Linked DNA regions of Corallococcus caeni. The protein of the gene in region 2 interacts with the protein of the main gene of each other region in a pairwise test. Links are inferred from orthologs where the notes say so. Each region holds a gene or a part of one and is shown on either strand. Other genes may lie near its edges.

Region 1 (8,266 bases), on a different replicon or contig from region 2:
GTGAACGTGCCCGCCGTATCCACGCGCAGGCCGGAGAATGTGACCACGCCGTTCACCGCCTCCACCGTCACCGCCGGGAAGCCCGGCTGGCCGGTGAGGGTCAACGTCACCGCCGTGGTGGCCAGGGGGACGACGTCTCCCCGCGCGTCCAGCAGCGACACCTTCACGTCCGCGAGCGCCGAGCCCGCGTTGCCGTTCGAAGGCTGCGTCGTGAACGCCAGCTGCGTCACCTGCGGGTCCACTGTGGACACCGCCAGGCTGTCCGAGCGCGAGGAGTTGCCGTGCGCGTCCGTGGCCTTCAACGCCACGTGGTACGTCTTGCCCGCCGCCAGGCCGGAGAGGGTCGCGGACTGCACCGTGCCCGGGGGCACGGGAGCGCCGACGGTCACCGGCGTCGCCGCGTTGAAGGCCGCGTCCGTGGTGATGGCGGACGTGGAGTAGCGCAGCTCCTGCGACGCCAGCTGCCCCTGCACGCCGTCATCCCCCACGCCCGTCCACTGCACGGTGAGGCCCGTCTCCGTGGCGCCGGTCTGCGTCAGCACCGGCTTCGCGGGCGCCACGTCGTCCACCACCTGCACGTCCGCGCTGCTCCCGTCCTGCAGGCCCTGCGCGGAGGCCACCAGGTGCGTGGTGCCATGGCCCGCGATGCTCAAGCCCGTGAACGTCGCGACGCCGTCCACCGGCGCCACGCTCACGGTCCCGCCCAGCGTGAAGGCCCCCGCCGGCAGCGACAGCGTCACCGACGGCGACGTCACCGGCACCCCGTTGCCGAAGGCGTCCTGCAGCGCCACCTTCACCGTCCCCAGCGAAGCGCGCGTCGACACGGGCGTGGCAGGCTGCTGCGTGAAGACCAGCTTCGAGGCCGCCGCGGCGGAAACGTTCACCCGGGGGAAGGTGGACGAGAAGGCCCCCGCGCTGTCCTTGAGCATCAGGAACTGAGGCCCGGCCGTGCGGAAGGTGATGCCCTGGAACTTGAACTTGCCCGCGTCCGCGGCGGTGAAGGTGTGCGCGGCCGGCAGCGTCGCGGCCGCGTCCGTGGAGGTCATCGTCACCGTGCCCGTGTAGGTCGTGACCGTGTTGGAGTACATGTCCGCGAGCGTGACCTCCAGGGCCTCCGCCACGCCCGCCGTGGCGGTCTCCAGGAAACGGTCCAGCCCCACCGCCACCACCGCACCGGGCGCCACCGCGAAGGGGGTGCTGGCCACGGGCGCGAAGCCCGGCGCGTTCGCGATGAAGTGGTAGCCCTTGCCCGCCTTCTTCAGCACCACGTCCGGGAAGGTCGCGACGCCGTTCACCGCCGCCACCGTCAGCAGCCCCTCCGGGAACACGATGCCGCCGGAGCCCAGCGACAGCGTCACCTCCGCCGTGCTGTCCGTCACCACCGCGCCGGCGCCGTCCCGCACCTCCACCACCAGGAGCTTGAGCGGCTCGCCCGCCACGCCATCCGGCAGCGCCGAGCGGAACGCCAGCGTCTTCACCGTGCTGACGGCCGCGAAGTCCACCGTGGCCGTCGCGGTGAGCGGCACCATCTTGCCGGTGTCGTCCTTCACGGACGCCTTCACCGTCTTCACGCCCGGCACCGTGGACGCCACCCACGCCTGCGCCACGCCGGAGATGTCCGTGACCTCCGCGGGCTGCACGACGGAGGCGCCCTCCCCCTCCACCGTCACCGTCACCGCGCGTCCGGACAGCCGCGAGCCGTCCGCCTTGCGCAGCGCCGTCACCGTGACGACCGCCAGGTCCTGGCCGTTCGCGAGCACCCCCGTGGGCCGGTCCACCGCCACCGTGGAGGCCGCCGCGTCCACCACGCCTTCCACCTCGGGCGGTGGGTTCGGCGGCGTTCCGGAATCATTGCAGCCCAGCGACAGGCCCAGACACAGCACGCTCAACCCCAGACAGCGGGCGAGCACAGCAATCCGTGGGGACATGGATGTCTCCGTCCAGCGAGCAGCCCCGCGCGGCAGCATTCGCTTCACGCGGGGTTGCAGTGCTTTCTAGCAGACATCCCCCGGCCCCCGCTAAGCAGGGCCGGAACTTTGCACATCAACTGAAAATCAGCCGTTGATGGCCTGGAGCACGGCGGCGCCGCCCAGGAGGGACTGGCCGCCGTCGCACACCATGATGGCGCCGGTGATGAAGGACGCGGCGTCGGAGGACAGGAAGAGGGCCAGCCGGGCGATGTCGTCCGGGGTGCCGAAGCGCTGCAGCGGCAGGGCCTCCGCGAGCTTCTGGCGCGAGCCCTCCGACGGGGCCAGGCGGCTCATACCCTCCGTGCCCTCGATGGGACCCGGGGTGATGGCGTTGATGCGCACGCCCGCGCCGCCCCACTCGATGGCGAGCACGCGGGTGAGCATGTCCACGCCGGCCTTGGCGGCGCACACGTGGGCCTGCATGGCCATGGGCAGGTAGGCCTGGGGCGCGGAGATGTTGATGACGGAGGCGCCCGGCTTGCGCAGGTGTTCGAAGGCGGCGCGGGACACGTTGAAGGTGCCCAGCACGTCGATGTCCATCACCGCCTTGAAGCCGTTGGAGGACATGCCCAGCGCGGGCGCGGGGAAGTTGCCGGCGGCGCCGCACACCAGCACGTCGATTTCGCCGTACGCGTCCTTCACCTGCTGGAGGGCCTTCTCCACGGACGCGTAGTCGCGCACGTCGGCGGCCACGCCCATCGCGGTGCCGTGGGCCTGGAGGCCCTTCACCGCGCCCTCCAGCTTCTCCACGTTGCGGCCGTTGATGGCCACCTTCGCGCCCGCCTTCACGAACGCGGTGGCGATGCCGAGGTTGATGCCGCTGCTGCCGCCGGAGACGAACGCCGTCTTGCCCTTGAGCAGCCCGTCCTTGAACACGCTGTCCGCCATGGAGTCGCTTCCTTTCGCTGTCAGCCGAACTCCACGACCTTCTGCCCGAAGAGGCGGTCCACCGCGAGGAGCAAATCGTCGTTCACCTGCACCTTGAGCGTGGTGCCGGAGATGTGCGCCTCCGCTTCCCCCGGGAACAGCACGCTCACCGCCACCGGCGTCGCGCCCGCGTACTTCTTCGCCAGCTCGTTGAGCCTGGCCAGCCGCTCCTCGGTGACGACGTCCGCGGGCAGGCGCAGCTCCAGGCGCTTGGTGCGCTTCTCGCGCACGGCCTTGAGGCTCTGGATGTCCTCGACGATGAGCTCCGCGGTGGGCGTGTTCTCGTCGCGCTGGGAAATCTGCACGGTGCCGGTGACGAGGATGGGGTCGTCCGACTTGAGCAGGTGCTCCCAGTGCTCGTAGCCCGGCTTGGGGCCCTGCTTGGACCACTTGCCGTCCTTGCCCATCACGTTGCGCGTGCCGTCCTTGCCCGGGAAGCACACCAACTCCGTGGAGCCGGACAGGTCTTCGATGGTGACCCACGCCATGCGCTTGCCCGTCTTGGTGGGGCGCTCGCGCAGCACGGTGATGATGCCCGCCACGGTGAGCTTCTCGTCGCGGCGCGCGCGCTGCACGGCGGTGATGGGCCGCGCGTAGCGCTTGAGCTCCTTCTCGTACTGGTACAGCGGGTGGCCGGACACGTAGAAGCCGATGGCCTCCTTCTCGTAGGCCAGGCGCTCCTTCTCCGGCCACTCCTCCACCTGCGCGTAGTCGTCCTTGAGGCCGGTACCGGCGGACGCGGGGCCCGCGAGCATGCCGAACAGCGAGCTCTGGCCCGCGGCCTTGTCCTTCTGGCTGGAGGAGCCGCGGTTCATCGCGCGCTCAATCGTCTCGAAGAGCTGGGCGCGGGGGCGCTTCTCGAAGTCGAAGGCGCCCGCCTTCACCAGCGCCTCCAGCACCTTGCGGTTGACGCGGCGGCCGTCCACGCGCTCGCAGAAGTCGAAGAGGCTCTTGAAGGGGCCTTCCTTGCGCGCCTCCAGGATGGACTCGATGGCGCCCTCGCCCACGCCCTTGATGGCGCCCAGCCCGAAGCGGATCTTCCCCTCCACCGCGCCGAAGGCCATGTCGGACTGGTTCACGTCCGGCGGCAGCACCTGCGTGCCCGACTCGCGGGCCTCGCCGATGTGCTTCACCACCTTGTCGGTGTTATCCTTCTCGCTGGTGAGAAGGGCGGCCATGAATTCGCACGGGTAGTGGGCCTTGAGCCACGCCGTGTGGATGGTGACCAGGCCGTACGCCGCGGAGTGGCTCTTGTTGAAGCCGTACTCGGCGAACTTCTCCATCAGGTCGAAGATTTCGCCCGCGACCTTCAGGTCCACGTTGTTGGTCTTGCAGCCCTCCAGGAAGCCGGCCCGCTCGGCCTGCATGACCTCGGCCTTCTTCTTGCCCATCGCGCGGCGAAGGAGGTCCGCGCGGCCCAGGGTGTAGCCTCCCAGCACCTGGGAGATCTGCATCACCTGTTCCTGGTAGACGATGACGCCGTAGGTGTCCTTGAGCACCGGCTCCAGGTTGGGGTGCGGGTAGGCCACCTTCTCCCGGCCGTGCTTGCGGTTGATGAAGACGTCCACCATGCCGGAGTCCAGCGGACCCGGGCGGTAGAGCGCGCCGGCGGCGATGACGTCTTCGAAGCAGGTGGGCTTGAGCTTCATCACCATTTCGGTGAAGCCGCTGGACTCCATCTGGAAGACGCCGGCGGTGTCGCCTTCCGCCATCAACTGCCACATCTTCTCGTCGTGCAGCGGGATCTCGTGCCGCTTGATGTCCTTGCCGTGGTTGCGGTTCACCAGGTCCAGCGCGTGCTGGATGACGGTGAGCGTCTTGAGGCCGAGGAAGTCGAACTTCACCAGGCCCGCGGCCTCCACCTCGTCCTTGGCGAACTGGGTGATGAGGATCTTCTCACCCGGCGGCTGGTAGACGGGCACGAACTCCCAGAGCGGCTTGTCCGCGATGACCACGCCCGCGGCGTGCATGCCGGGCTGGCGGTGCAGGCCCTCCAGCGCGAGCGCAATTTCCAGCACGTCCTTGGTGGTGACGGGGTTGCCCTCCACCTCGCCGATGTTCTGGGGCTTTTCGATCATCTCCTTGAGGCGAGGCTCCATCTCGATGGCCTCCTTCAAGGTGATGTTGAGGACCTCGGGTACCAGCTTGGCGATGCGGTCGCCTTCGCTGAAGGGCAGGCCGAAGACGCGGCACACGTCGCGCAGCACGCTCTTGGCCTTGAGCGAGCCGAACGTGATGATCTGCCCCACGTTCATCTCGCCGTACTTGCGGCCCACGTACTTGATGACCTCGTCGCGCCGGTCCTGGCAGAAGTCGATATCGAAGTCCGGCATCGACACGCGCTCCGGGTTGAGAAAGCGCTCGAAGAGGAGGTTGTACGGGATGGGGTCCAGGTCGGTGATGCGCAGCGCGTAGGCCACCAGGGAACCTGCGCCGGAGCCACGGCCCGGGCCCACCGGGATGTTGTGGTCCTTGGCCCAGTTGATGAAGTCCTGGACGATGAGGAAGTAGCCGCTGAAGCCCATGCGCTGGATGACGCCCAGCTCCAGCGTGAGGCGCGCCTGGTACTGCTCGCGGTCGATGGGGTACTGGCCCTCCAGCTCCTTGAAGCGCTGGCGCAGGCCCTCGTAGGCCAGCTCCGACATGAAGGTGTCCGGCGTGTGGCCGTCCGGCACCTTGAACGTGGGGAGCATGGGCTTGCCCAGCTTCAGCTCCACGTTGCACATCTCCGCGATGCGCATGGAGTTGTGCACGGCCTCCGGCGAGTCCGCGAAGAAGCCGAGCATCTCCTCCGGGCTGGTGACGTAGAGCTTGTCGGTGGAGTGGCGCAGGCGCTTGTTGTCCGCCAGCGTCTTGCCGCTGGCGATGCACATGAGCAGCTCGTGCGCCTTGGCGTCCTCGCGCTTGATGTAGTGCGCGTCCGCGGTGGCGACGAGCGGGATGTCCAGGTCACGCGAGAGCTGCTTGAGGTTCTCGTTGGCCTTGTCCTGCTCGGTCATCCCGTTGGACTGGACCTCCAGGTAGAAGCTGTCGGGCTCGAAGATGCCCTTGTATTCAGCGGCCACGCGGCGGGCGTTGTCCATGTCGCCGCGGAAGCACGCGCTCGTGACTTCACCGCCCAGGCACGCGGTGAGGCCGACGAGCCCCTTGCTGTGCTCCGCGAGCACCTGCTTGTCGATGCGCGGGTGGTAGTAGAACCCGTTCATGTACGCGGTGGAGGACAGGTAGCGCAGGTTCGCGTAGCCCTCCGCGTTCTTGGCCAGGAGGATGAGGTGGTGGGCCACCTTCTCCGAGCGGTCCTCGCGCCCCTTGGGGCCGGCGACGTACGCCTCCAGGCCGAGGATGGGCTTGATGCCGGCGTCCTTCGCCTTCTTGTAGAAGTCGATGGTGCCGAACATGTTGCCGTGGTCCGTCACGGCCACGCTCGACATGCCCTTCTCCTTCACCGTCTTGATGAGGTCCTTCATCCGGATGGCCCCATCCAGCAGCGAATAGAGGGTGTGGAGGTGAAGGTGGGTAAAGGACATGGGCGTTCCGGCTCCCGGGTGAAGAAAGAGGCGCCTGAACACTAGAGCCCGCAACCCCTGCTCGCCAGTCCAGTGACGGGGCCAGAAGAAAGAAGCGGGACGCGCGTGTGCGGGGCCCGGAAATCCGGCCTGGGAGACACCGGGAGCGGAATTCCGCCCCCCGTCCGTCCGGGCGTGGGCACTCCCACCGGCCGTGGGGTGGCCACCGTGGGATTCGTGACCACGCTGCCCCAGGATGCCCGCCTTCGCCCGTACACCGCCGACGCTCGCCCGCGCCCTCCTGCTTGGCTGCCGGGCGGGCCTGCTCGTCTTCCTGGCGCTCTACACGCTCTGTGCCCTGCTGAACATGCAACTGGGTTACCAGGGGAACGAGAGCGGCGTCGTCACGGAGTACGTCTGGAACACGTGGCGGAGCGTGGTGCTGTGGCAGGTGGCGCGGCTCATTGGCGCGTACTGCGTGGTGGGGCTGGTGCTGGGGGCGCTCTTGGGGGCCGGGCTGTGGGCGGCGGAGCGGAGCCGGCGCGCGGTGTTCTGGCTGAGCGGCCTGGGGTGCCTGGTGGTGGAGGGGTTCCTGGTGGCGGCGGACATGGCGCGGCATCCGCACCTGTACGCGGCGACGCTGTATGCGCGCTCGGAGGTGACGGCGGCGGTGCTGCGGGGGCTGAGCGGCACGCAGCCATCGGGTTGGACCCTGGCCGCGCTGGTGCTGCCGGTGTTGAGCGTGCTGGCGGTGGTGGGCCGGTGGCTGTCGGAGTCACCTCGCTGGCGCGGCGTGCTGGGCGGCGTGACGGCCGCGGCGGCGGTGGCGGGCTTCACGGGGCTGGGGCTGACGCGGACGGCAGGTGGGGCGGAGGCCCGCGGGCCCGCGCGGCCGAACCTGCTCATCCTGGCGTCGGACGGGCTCCGGCCGGACCACCTGTCGGGCAACGGCTACCCGCGGGCCACGTCGCCGAACATCGACCGGCTGATGGGGGAAGGCACGCGCTTCAACGACACGGTGGTGCAGGTGCCGCGCACGGCGCCGTCATGGACGACGCTGCTCACGTCGCAGTACGCGGGCGAGCACCCGGTGGTGCACACGCTGGTGGGACGCGAGGCGCGCGAGGAGAAGCTCACCACGCTGGCCACGGCGCTGGGAGCGCAGGGCTACCGCACGGCGGTGGTGGCGGACTACGCGGGGGACCACTTCTCGCGCTTCCCGTATGGCTTCCAGGTGGTGTCCGCGCCGGACTTCCGCTTCCCGGACCTGGTGCGGCAGCGGATGCTGATCACCCACGTGGCGCTGCTGCCGTGGACGGCGCTGGCGCCGGGGCTGTTCGAGGAGCGGAGCGAGTTCCCGGAGCTGACGGATCCGGCCCCGCTGCGCACGCGGGTGCGGCACGTGCTGGATGGGATGCCGGAGAACGCGCCGTTCGCGCTGGTGGTGTTCGCGTCGTCCACGCACTTCCCCTACGCGGCGCCGTGGCCGCAGGAGGGACAGTACGTGGAGCACGGCTACCGGGGGCCGTGGCGCTTCGGGGCGACGCCCCGGATGGAGGTGGATCCGGACGCGCCCGCGACCACGCCGGAGGACGTCGCGGCGCTGGCGGCGAACTACGACGCGGCGGTGCGCACGTTCGACGGGCTCGTGGGGAGCGTGCGCGCGGACCTGGAGCGGCGGGGGCGGTGGGACGACACGCTGGTGGTCCTGCTGTCGGACCACGGCGAGCACCTGGAGGACGAGGGGCTGGGCCAGGGGCACGGCGACCACCTGTGGGGCAGCGTGGGGCTGCGCATCCCGTTCGCGGTGCGGCTGCCCGGGAAGGTGGCGTCAGGGCGGGAGGTGGCACAGCGGGCGCGCTC
Region 2 (7,093 bases):
AGTCTGGCAAGCCGTAAACGGATAGGATTTCGCCCATGCCTTCGTGCCCAACGACGAACCGCCCGTGGCGGTGGCTGCCCGGACTGCTCACCGTCTCCACCCTGCTCGTGCTCGCCCTGCCGCTCGTGGCCCTGGCGCGCGGCGGTGGCGGCGAGCACTACACCTCCGGACGCGACCGGGGCGGCGGCGGCGGTGGGGGTGACGGCCTGCCCCTCTGGCTGATCTTCGACCTCATCCGGATCCTCTTCCTGTATCCGAAGGTGACCATTCCGCTGCTCGTCATCGGCGGCGGGCTCTACTGGCTCTACAAGCGCAACCTGCACCCGGACGCCACCACCCGGCGCGCGTTGGATCAGCGCGAGGCGGAGGCGCGCACGGAGGTGTCCGGCCGCGACGTGCAGGGCTGGGTGAACGCGCTGAAGCTCAAGGACCCGTCCTTCGAACTGGAGCCCACGCTGGAGAAGGTGCGCTGGCTCTTCCTCGAGCTGCAGAAGTCCTGGTTCCGGCGGGACATGACGCCGGTGCGCCCCTTCCTGTCGGACGCGACGTGGCAGCGCTTCAACGTGCAGCTGGCGCTGATGCAGGCGCAGGGCGTGCGGGACGCGCTCGCGGACATGAAGGTGCTGGACGTGCAGCTCATCGGCCTGCACCAGACGAACTGGTACGACAGCATCCACGTGCGCGTGCGCGCCAGCATCCGCGACACGGACGTGCCCGCGAACCAGACGGACGCGCAGGCCATGGCCGCCGCCAGCCGCGTGGCCCCGGAGGTCTTCACGGAGGTGTGGACCTTCGTGCGCAAGCCGGGCGCGCAGACGCGCATCGGCGAGGACCTGTTCCAGGGCAAGTGCCCCAACTGCGGCGCGCCCTACAAGGGCGGCGCGTCCAACACCTGCGAGTTCTGCAACGCGGTGGTGAACTCCGGCAACTACGACTGGACGCTCTCTGAAATCACGCAGGGCGTGGAGCACGTGCGCCACCACAAGCAGGTGGACGGCCTGATGCAGGCGCGCGAGGCCGACCCCGCGCTCAACCTGGAGATGCTGGAGGACCGCGCGTCGCTGCTGTTCTGGAAGTGGATCGACGCGCAGAGCCGCAACGAGACGCAGCGCCTGTCCAAGGTCGCCAACGCGGACGCCCTCACGAAGCTGGACGCGGAGCTGGGCCAGCTGGCGAAGCAGGGCCGGCGGCGCGTCTTCCTGGAGTGCGCGGTGGGCGCGGTGGACGTGCGCGCGCTGGAGGTGCACCCGGAGTCCTTCGACGAGGCGCAGGTCGAGATCCGCTGGAGCGCCCGCATGGGCGTGGGCCCCGTGAACGAGAAGCCCCCCAGCCTGCCCACGGTGCCGCAGCGCTGGGTCTTCACGCTGCTGCGCCGCCACGGCGCGAAGACGAACACGGACACCGGTATGTCCACGGACCGCTGCCCGCAGTGCAACGCGCCCACCACCAACAGCGCGGCCAACACCTGCGAGTTCTGCGGCACGGTGCTGGGCAACGGCGAGCGCGACTGGGTGCTCGCGTCCGCCCTCCCCTTCGAGTCCTGGAACGTGCACCACGCGCGGCAGACGAGCGCGAACGCAGCCCGCTACCAGCAGCGGCGCCAGGCCGAGCGCGGCACCGTCGCGCCCCCGCCCATGGACGTCGGCGGACACGCCCAGGGCGACGGCGACGGCGACCGGGTGGTGACGGACGTGAAGGAGCGCGAGCGGCTGCTCTACATGATGGCGTCCATCGCCGCCGCGGACGGTGAAGTCACCGCCGCCGAGCGCCGCCTGCTCAAGCTGTGCGCGGAGCGCTGGAGCGTGTCGTGGCCCAACGTGGAGATGGCGCTCAACGCCGGGCCCCAGCTCTTCGAGCGCCTCGTCCCGCGCGGCAGCCCGGAGGCGGAGGTGTTCCTGCGCCACATCGTGGACATGGCGCTGGTGGACGGCCGCATCGACCGCAAGGAGCGGCGCATGCTGCAGATCGCCGCCCAGCACCTGGGCCTGGAGGAGCAGCTGACGGCGATGCTCGGGGACCGCTAGTCACGCGGTCCCTGGTAGGGGCCTTCAGGTCTGCGCGCGGCGGGAGGCCTTCTTGTCCCGTTCACCCAGCGCGGCCTGGAGGTACTTGCCCGCGAGCTTCCGGCCGATGAGCTCCTGGGCGATCTCCCCGGCCTCCACCAGCTTGTCCAGGTCGATGCCGGTGTCCACGCCCATGCCGTGCAGCATGAACACCGCGTCCTCGGAGGCCAGGTTGCCCGCGGCGCCCGGCGCGTAGGGACAGCCGCCCAGCCCGCCGATGCTCGCGTCGAACGTGGTGACGCCCGCGGACAGGCCCACCAGCGCGTTGGCCAGCGCGGTGCCGCGCGTGTCGTGCAGGTGCAGCGCCAGCGTGTCCACCGGCATGTGCTGGAGCAGCGCGGCCAGGATTTCCTCCGTCTGGCGGGGCGTGCCCACGCCAATCGTGTCGCCCAGGCTGAGCTGGTAGATGCCCGCGTCCACCAGCTGACGGCAGATGTCCACCACGCGCTCCACCGGGACGTGGCCCTCGTAGGGGCAGCCCCACACGGTGGACAGGTAGCCGCGCACGCGCATGCCGGCCTTGCGGGCGGCGGCCGTCACTTCCTTCGCGCCGGCCAGGGCCTCCGCGATGGTCTTGTTGATGTTCTTCTTGGAGTGGGCCTCCGACGCGGAGATGAACACCGCGGCCTCCTCCAGGCCCGCCGCCTGCGCGCGCTCCAGGCCCTTGAGGTTGGGCACCAGCGCGGAGAAGACGACCCCCGGGCGGCGGCCCACCAGCTTGAGCAGCTCCTCCGCGTCCGCCAACTGGGGGATCCACTTGGGTGACACGAACGACGTCACCTCGATGCGCTTCTCCCCCGCGGCGACCAGGGCGTTGATGAGGCGCGCCTTGTCGCGGGTGGGCAGCGTGCGGAGCTCGTTCTGCAGGCCGTCGCGGGGGCCGACCTCGTACACGTCGACCCGGCGGGGCAGTTGCCCCAGCAGGCCGACCCGCGTTCGCGATGTCTCTTTCGGATCCACTTTGGACGTGTCCCGGGCCGGTCAACCGCGCCCGGCTCCCACGATGAGGTCGGTCGACTCGGGTGTCATCGGCCCGGAATCCAGGCCGCCGTGCACCCACTCCACCGAAAAGCCCGTGCTTTCCAACAGCCGTTCCAGTTCCGCAAGAGGATAGTAACGAAGCGCGTACGCCGCTCGCAGGACGCGACCGTCCGGCAAGGTGAGCTGACGCTGGCCGACATCGCGGCCACGCGTCGCGTCGAAGCGGCTCTCCTCCTCCAGGAGACTCCCATCCGGTAACCGCTCGCGGAACGACGCGCCCGGACTTCCGGCCAGCCGCTCGTAGGGAACCGTCTGGAACACCAACCGTCCGCCGGGCCGCAGCACCCGCGCCACCTCGCGCAGCACCTGGACGTGCTCCGCGTCACTGAAGGCGAAGAGTGTCGAATACCAGGCGTACGCGCCCCCCAGGGACGCGTCCTGGAAGGGCAGCGCCCGCAGGTCGCCCCGCACCGCGGGAAAGCCGGGGCGGCGCAGGCGCAGGGACAGCGGATCCAGCTCCAGCCCCACCACCCGCCCGGCGAGCGCGCCCTCCGCGTTGAGCCGAGCCGCGTGCCGGCCGTGGCCGCAGCCCAGGTCCACCACCGGCCCCTCCACGTCCGCGAACGCCCGGGACAGGTACTCCCCTTCCCGGGCCGTCACCGCCTCGGAGAGGTACGGCAGCGTGCTGCGCAGGTACAGCTCCCCGAAGAAGTCGCTCACGGCCATCGCGCGCCTTTATGGGACGCGTCAGCGCTTGAGGGCGGGCAGCTTCTCGCGCAGGCGGCGCACGGCCTCGTCCAGCACCGCTTCCGACTTGCAGAAGGCGAAGCGCGCGAAGCGCTGTCCCAGGTGCCGGTGCTCCGGGCCGTAGAAGACGCTGGGCGGGATGCCCGCCACGCCCACCTCCGTCACCAGGTGCCGGCAGAAGGCCACGTCGTCCGCGAAGCCGTAGCCGGTGATGTCCGCGAGGATGAAGTAGCTGCCCTCCGGGGAGAACGCCTGGAGCCCCGCCGCGCGCAGGCCCGTGAGCAGCCGCTCCCGCCGGGCGGTGTAGAGCGCCGTCAGCTCCTGGAAGTAGCTGTCCGGCAGCCGCAGCGCCACGGCCATGGCGGCCTGGAACGGCGACGCGGTGGCGAAGGTGACGAACTGGTGCGCGCGCTGTACGGCATCCCGCAGCGGCGGCGGCGCGATGATCCAGCCGATCTTCCACCCCGTCAGGCTGAAGGACTTGCCCGCGCTGCTCACCGTCACCGTGCGGTCCGCGAGCACCGGCACCGTGGCGGCGCGGATGTGGCGCGAGGGGGCGAAGACGATGTGCTCATAGACTTCATCCGCCAGCACCTTCACGTCGTGCTCGGCGCAGAGGTGGCCCAGGAACTCCAGCTCCTCGCGCGTGAAGACCTTGCCCGTGGGGTTGTGCGGCGAGTTGAGGATGAGCAGCCGCGTCTTCGGACCGAAGGCGGCGCGGACCTCGTCGCGGTCGAACCACCACGTGGTGTGCTCCGCGTCCGGCGGGCGCAGGGGCACGTAGCGCGGCGTGGCGCCCACGAAGGCGATGTTGGCGTCGTAGGAGTCGTAGAACGGCTCGAAGGCCACCACCTCGTCGCCGGGGTCCACCAGGCCCAGGATGACGTCGAGGATGGCCTCCGTCGCGCCGCTCGTGACGGTGACCATGGTGTCCGGGTCCACGGCGTGGCCGTAGAAGCGCTGCGCGTGCTCCGCGATGGCGTTGCGCAGGTCCTTCGCGCCCACGCCGGGGGCGTACTGGTTGACGCCGCCCTGGATGGCCTTCCACGCGGCCTCCTTGATGGCGTCCGGCCCGTCGAAGTCCGGGAAGCCCTGCCCCAGGTTCACGGCCTGGTGCTTCAGCGCCAGCGCGCTGAACTCGGAGAAGACGGTGGTGCCGAAGCGGGAGACGCGTTGCGCGAGCACGGGCCGGGGGGACATGGGTCAGGCCTCAAAAAAAGGCCAGCGCACGTCCTCCCCGGACCCCGGGGTGACCGGCTGGCGGTTCAGGGCCGGACGATAGCGTCCACGGGCACGGAACGCGCGCCCTGTTCCACCGCGCGCTGCCGGGCGGCCCGGGACAGGGCCAGCGCCAGCCCCGTCACCACCAGCACCAGCGGCACCGCGCACACCAGGTCGATGACGTAGTGGAACCGCCCCGCCAGCGTCGCGAAGATGAGCCCCATGCCGGGGAAGAGCATCACCCAGAAGAACCGCCGGGCGAACCGGAACGCGTAGAAGAGCACCACCAGCATCACCCCGGTGTGCCCCGACGGGAAGCAGTCCCGGGTGTACACCGGCGTGCGCATCATGGACTCCAACAGCGGCGTGAGGATCCACCCCTGGGTGGCCGGCCCGTCGAACGCGCCGATGAGGAAGTACCGGGGCCCCACCGCGGGCACCAGCGAGTACGCCGCGTAGTTGAAGCCCAGCAGCAGCCCCAGCCCCAGCAGGTACTCGTCGAAGCCGGGCGTGGGCCCCCTACCCCGGGCGTACAGGTAGATGCCCAAGAGCAGCGGCCACATGAAGTGCCCGTAGTAGCAGAGCATCAGGACGTCGTTGGCCCAGGGCGGCACCACGTGCGACAGCGCCACCGCGGCCTGGAAGCCGAACAGCTTCTGATCCACCGCGACCAGCTGGGCGTCCTTCACCAGTGGGTTCACCCAGTCCACGATGGGGCCCAGCCACCCGTGGGCCAGCGCCGACACGGGCAGGAGCCAGAAGTCCGCCACGATGGCGAGCAGCGGCTGGCGGGGGAAGCGGGCCTCCAGCATGCGCACGGCCGGCAGGCCCAGCGCGAAGAAGAGGAAGAGGAGCGCGTTGCGGCCGGAGTGCGGCGCCCAGCGGGCCGGGCCCACGCACACCAGGGCCGCCACCGAGCAGGCCGCCATCAGGACGAGGTCCACCTGCCGGAAGCGCACGAGCGCTTCACCCGACGACGCCAGGACGGGCCGCACACGGCCCTGGCTGAATGACCAGATGCTCACGCCGATTTGCGCTCCCCCGGCGACTCGGCCGGCAGCTCGCCGGCCCCCCCGAGATTGAGGCTCCGCACCACCGCGCCCGACCCTGGTGCCTCCGCGGACCGCCGCCCCTTCCACCGCTCCAGCAACGCCAGCATGGCCGGAAAGAACACCGTCGTCCCCAGGAAGGTGCTCACCACCCCAAGTAGGGCAATCTGCCCGATGCTGCGCAAGCCCTGGTGATTCGCCACGAGGAGCGCTCCGTAGCCCGCCGCGTTGGACAGGGTGGCCACCACCGCCGCGAAGCCGGTGTTGCGCACGACCCGGCCCAGCGACCCGGGGCCCTCTTCCTCGTACCGGTGGAACAGGTGCACCGAGTTGTCCACCGCGATGGCCAACAGGTTGGGCAGCACCACCGCGTTGATGAAGTTGAGCTGGACGTCGAAGAGGTACATGCCGCCCGCCAGGCAGGTCATGCCCAGGAACAGCGGGCCCGCCACCAAGAGCGCGCGCTTGAAGCTGCGCAGGCTGGCCAGGATGACCAGGAACACCACCGCCGCAGCGGACCAGAGGATGAACGGCCCGTCCCCACGCACCAGCGCGAAGATGCGCGCCGCGATGCGGTTGCTGTCCAGCACCGCCAGGTCGACGCCCTTCGCCCTCGCCCCGACCACCACCTCATCCAGCTGCGTCGCCCAGCGGTTCAGGTCCTGCGTGTCGTAGTTGGACACCGACGGGAACAGCAGGAGGAACATCCCCTTGCCGTCCAGCGCCTCGAAGCGGCGGCGCGCCTCCACCGGCAGCTCCTCCAGCCCGTAGGGCTTCGCGTCCACCATCTGCCGCAGGTCCTTCACGCGCGGGTCCTCCTGGGCGGACTTCGGCAGCCCGTCCAGCAGCGTCCGGATGCGGCCCATCTCCGCCGCGTGCCCCGCCACGTCGGACGGCACCAGGTCGCTCAGCGACGCGGTGCGCAGGAACACGGAGTTGGCGCCGTTGTTCGCCTTCACCTGGGCGATGACGGCCTCCACCTCGCGGACCTGCTCCAGCGTGTCCACGGAGAGGATGGCGGGGTTGAGCGGC

The links. The genes of interacting proteins can lie anywhere in the genome.
Region 1: the proteins of AABA78_RS16695 (region 2) and dnaE interact in binary tests that used the Escherichia coli proteins (3 or more experiments, as listed by UniProt). The link is inferred for Corallococcus caeni from one-to-one orthologs.

The regions. Positions count from the first base shown.
Region 1 is NZ_BTTW01000001.1:1,669,886-1,678,151, forward strand. Bases 2,679-6,751 are described here. They hold dnaE (DNA polymerase III subunit alpha), read right to left. Parts: upstream 6,425-6,751; coding sequence 2,879-6,424; downstream 2,679-2,878. Other genes in these bases: AABA78_RS06635 (SDR family oxidoreductase), read right to left, coding at 2,679-2,858; AABA78_RS06645 (sulfatase family protein), read left to right, coding at 6,660-6,751. Also shown: AABA78_RS06630 (lamin tail domain-containing protein), read right to left, coding at 1-1,928; more of AABA78_RS06635, read right to left, coding at 2,055-2,678; more of AABA78_RS06645, read left to right, coding at 6,752-8,266. UniProt on the Escherichia coli protein: DNA polymerase III is a complex, multichain enzyme responsible for most of the replicative synthesis in bacteria. This DNA polymerase also exhibits 3' to 5' exonuclease activity. The alpha chain is the DNA polymerase catalytic subunit.
Region 2 is NZ_BTTW01000003.1:618,887-625,979, forward strand. Bases 2,892-5,791 are described here. They hold AABA78_RS16695 (aminotransferase class I/II-fold pyridoxal phosphate-dependent enzyme), read right to left. Parts: upstream 4,992-5,791; coding sequence 3,792-4,991; downstream 2,892-3,791. Other genes in these bases: AABA78_RS16685 (hydroxymethylglutaryl-CoA lyase), read right to left, coding at 2,892-3,023; AABA78_RS16690 (methyltransferase domain-containing protein), read right to left, coding at 3,045-3,770; AABA78_RS16700 (phosphatase PAP2 family protein), read right to left, coding at 5,057-5,791. In the rest of the region: AABA78_RS16680 (TIM44-like domain-containing protein), read left to right, coding at 36-2,024; more of AABA78_RS16685, read right to left, coding at 2,049-2,891; more of AABA78_RS16700, read right to left, coding at 5,792-6,037; AABA78_RS16705 (efflux RND transporter permease subunit), read right to left, coding at 6,034-7,093. UniProt on the Escherichia coli protein: Shows aminotransferase activity with methionine and histidine as substrates, and to a lesser extent also with phenylalanine.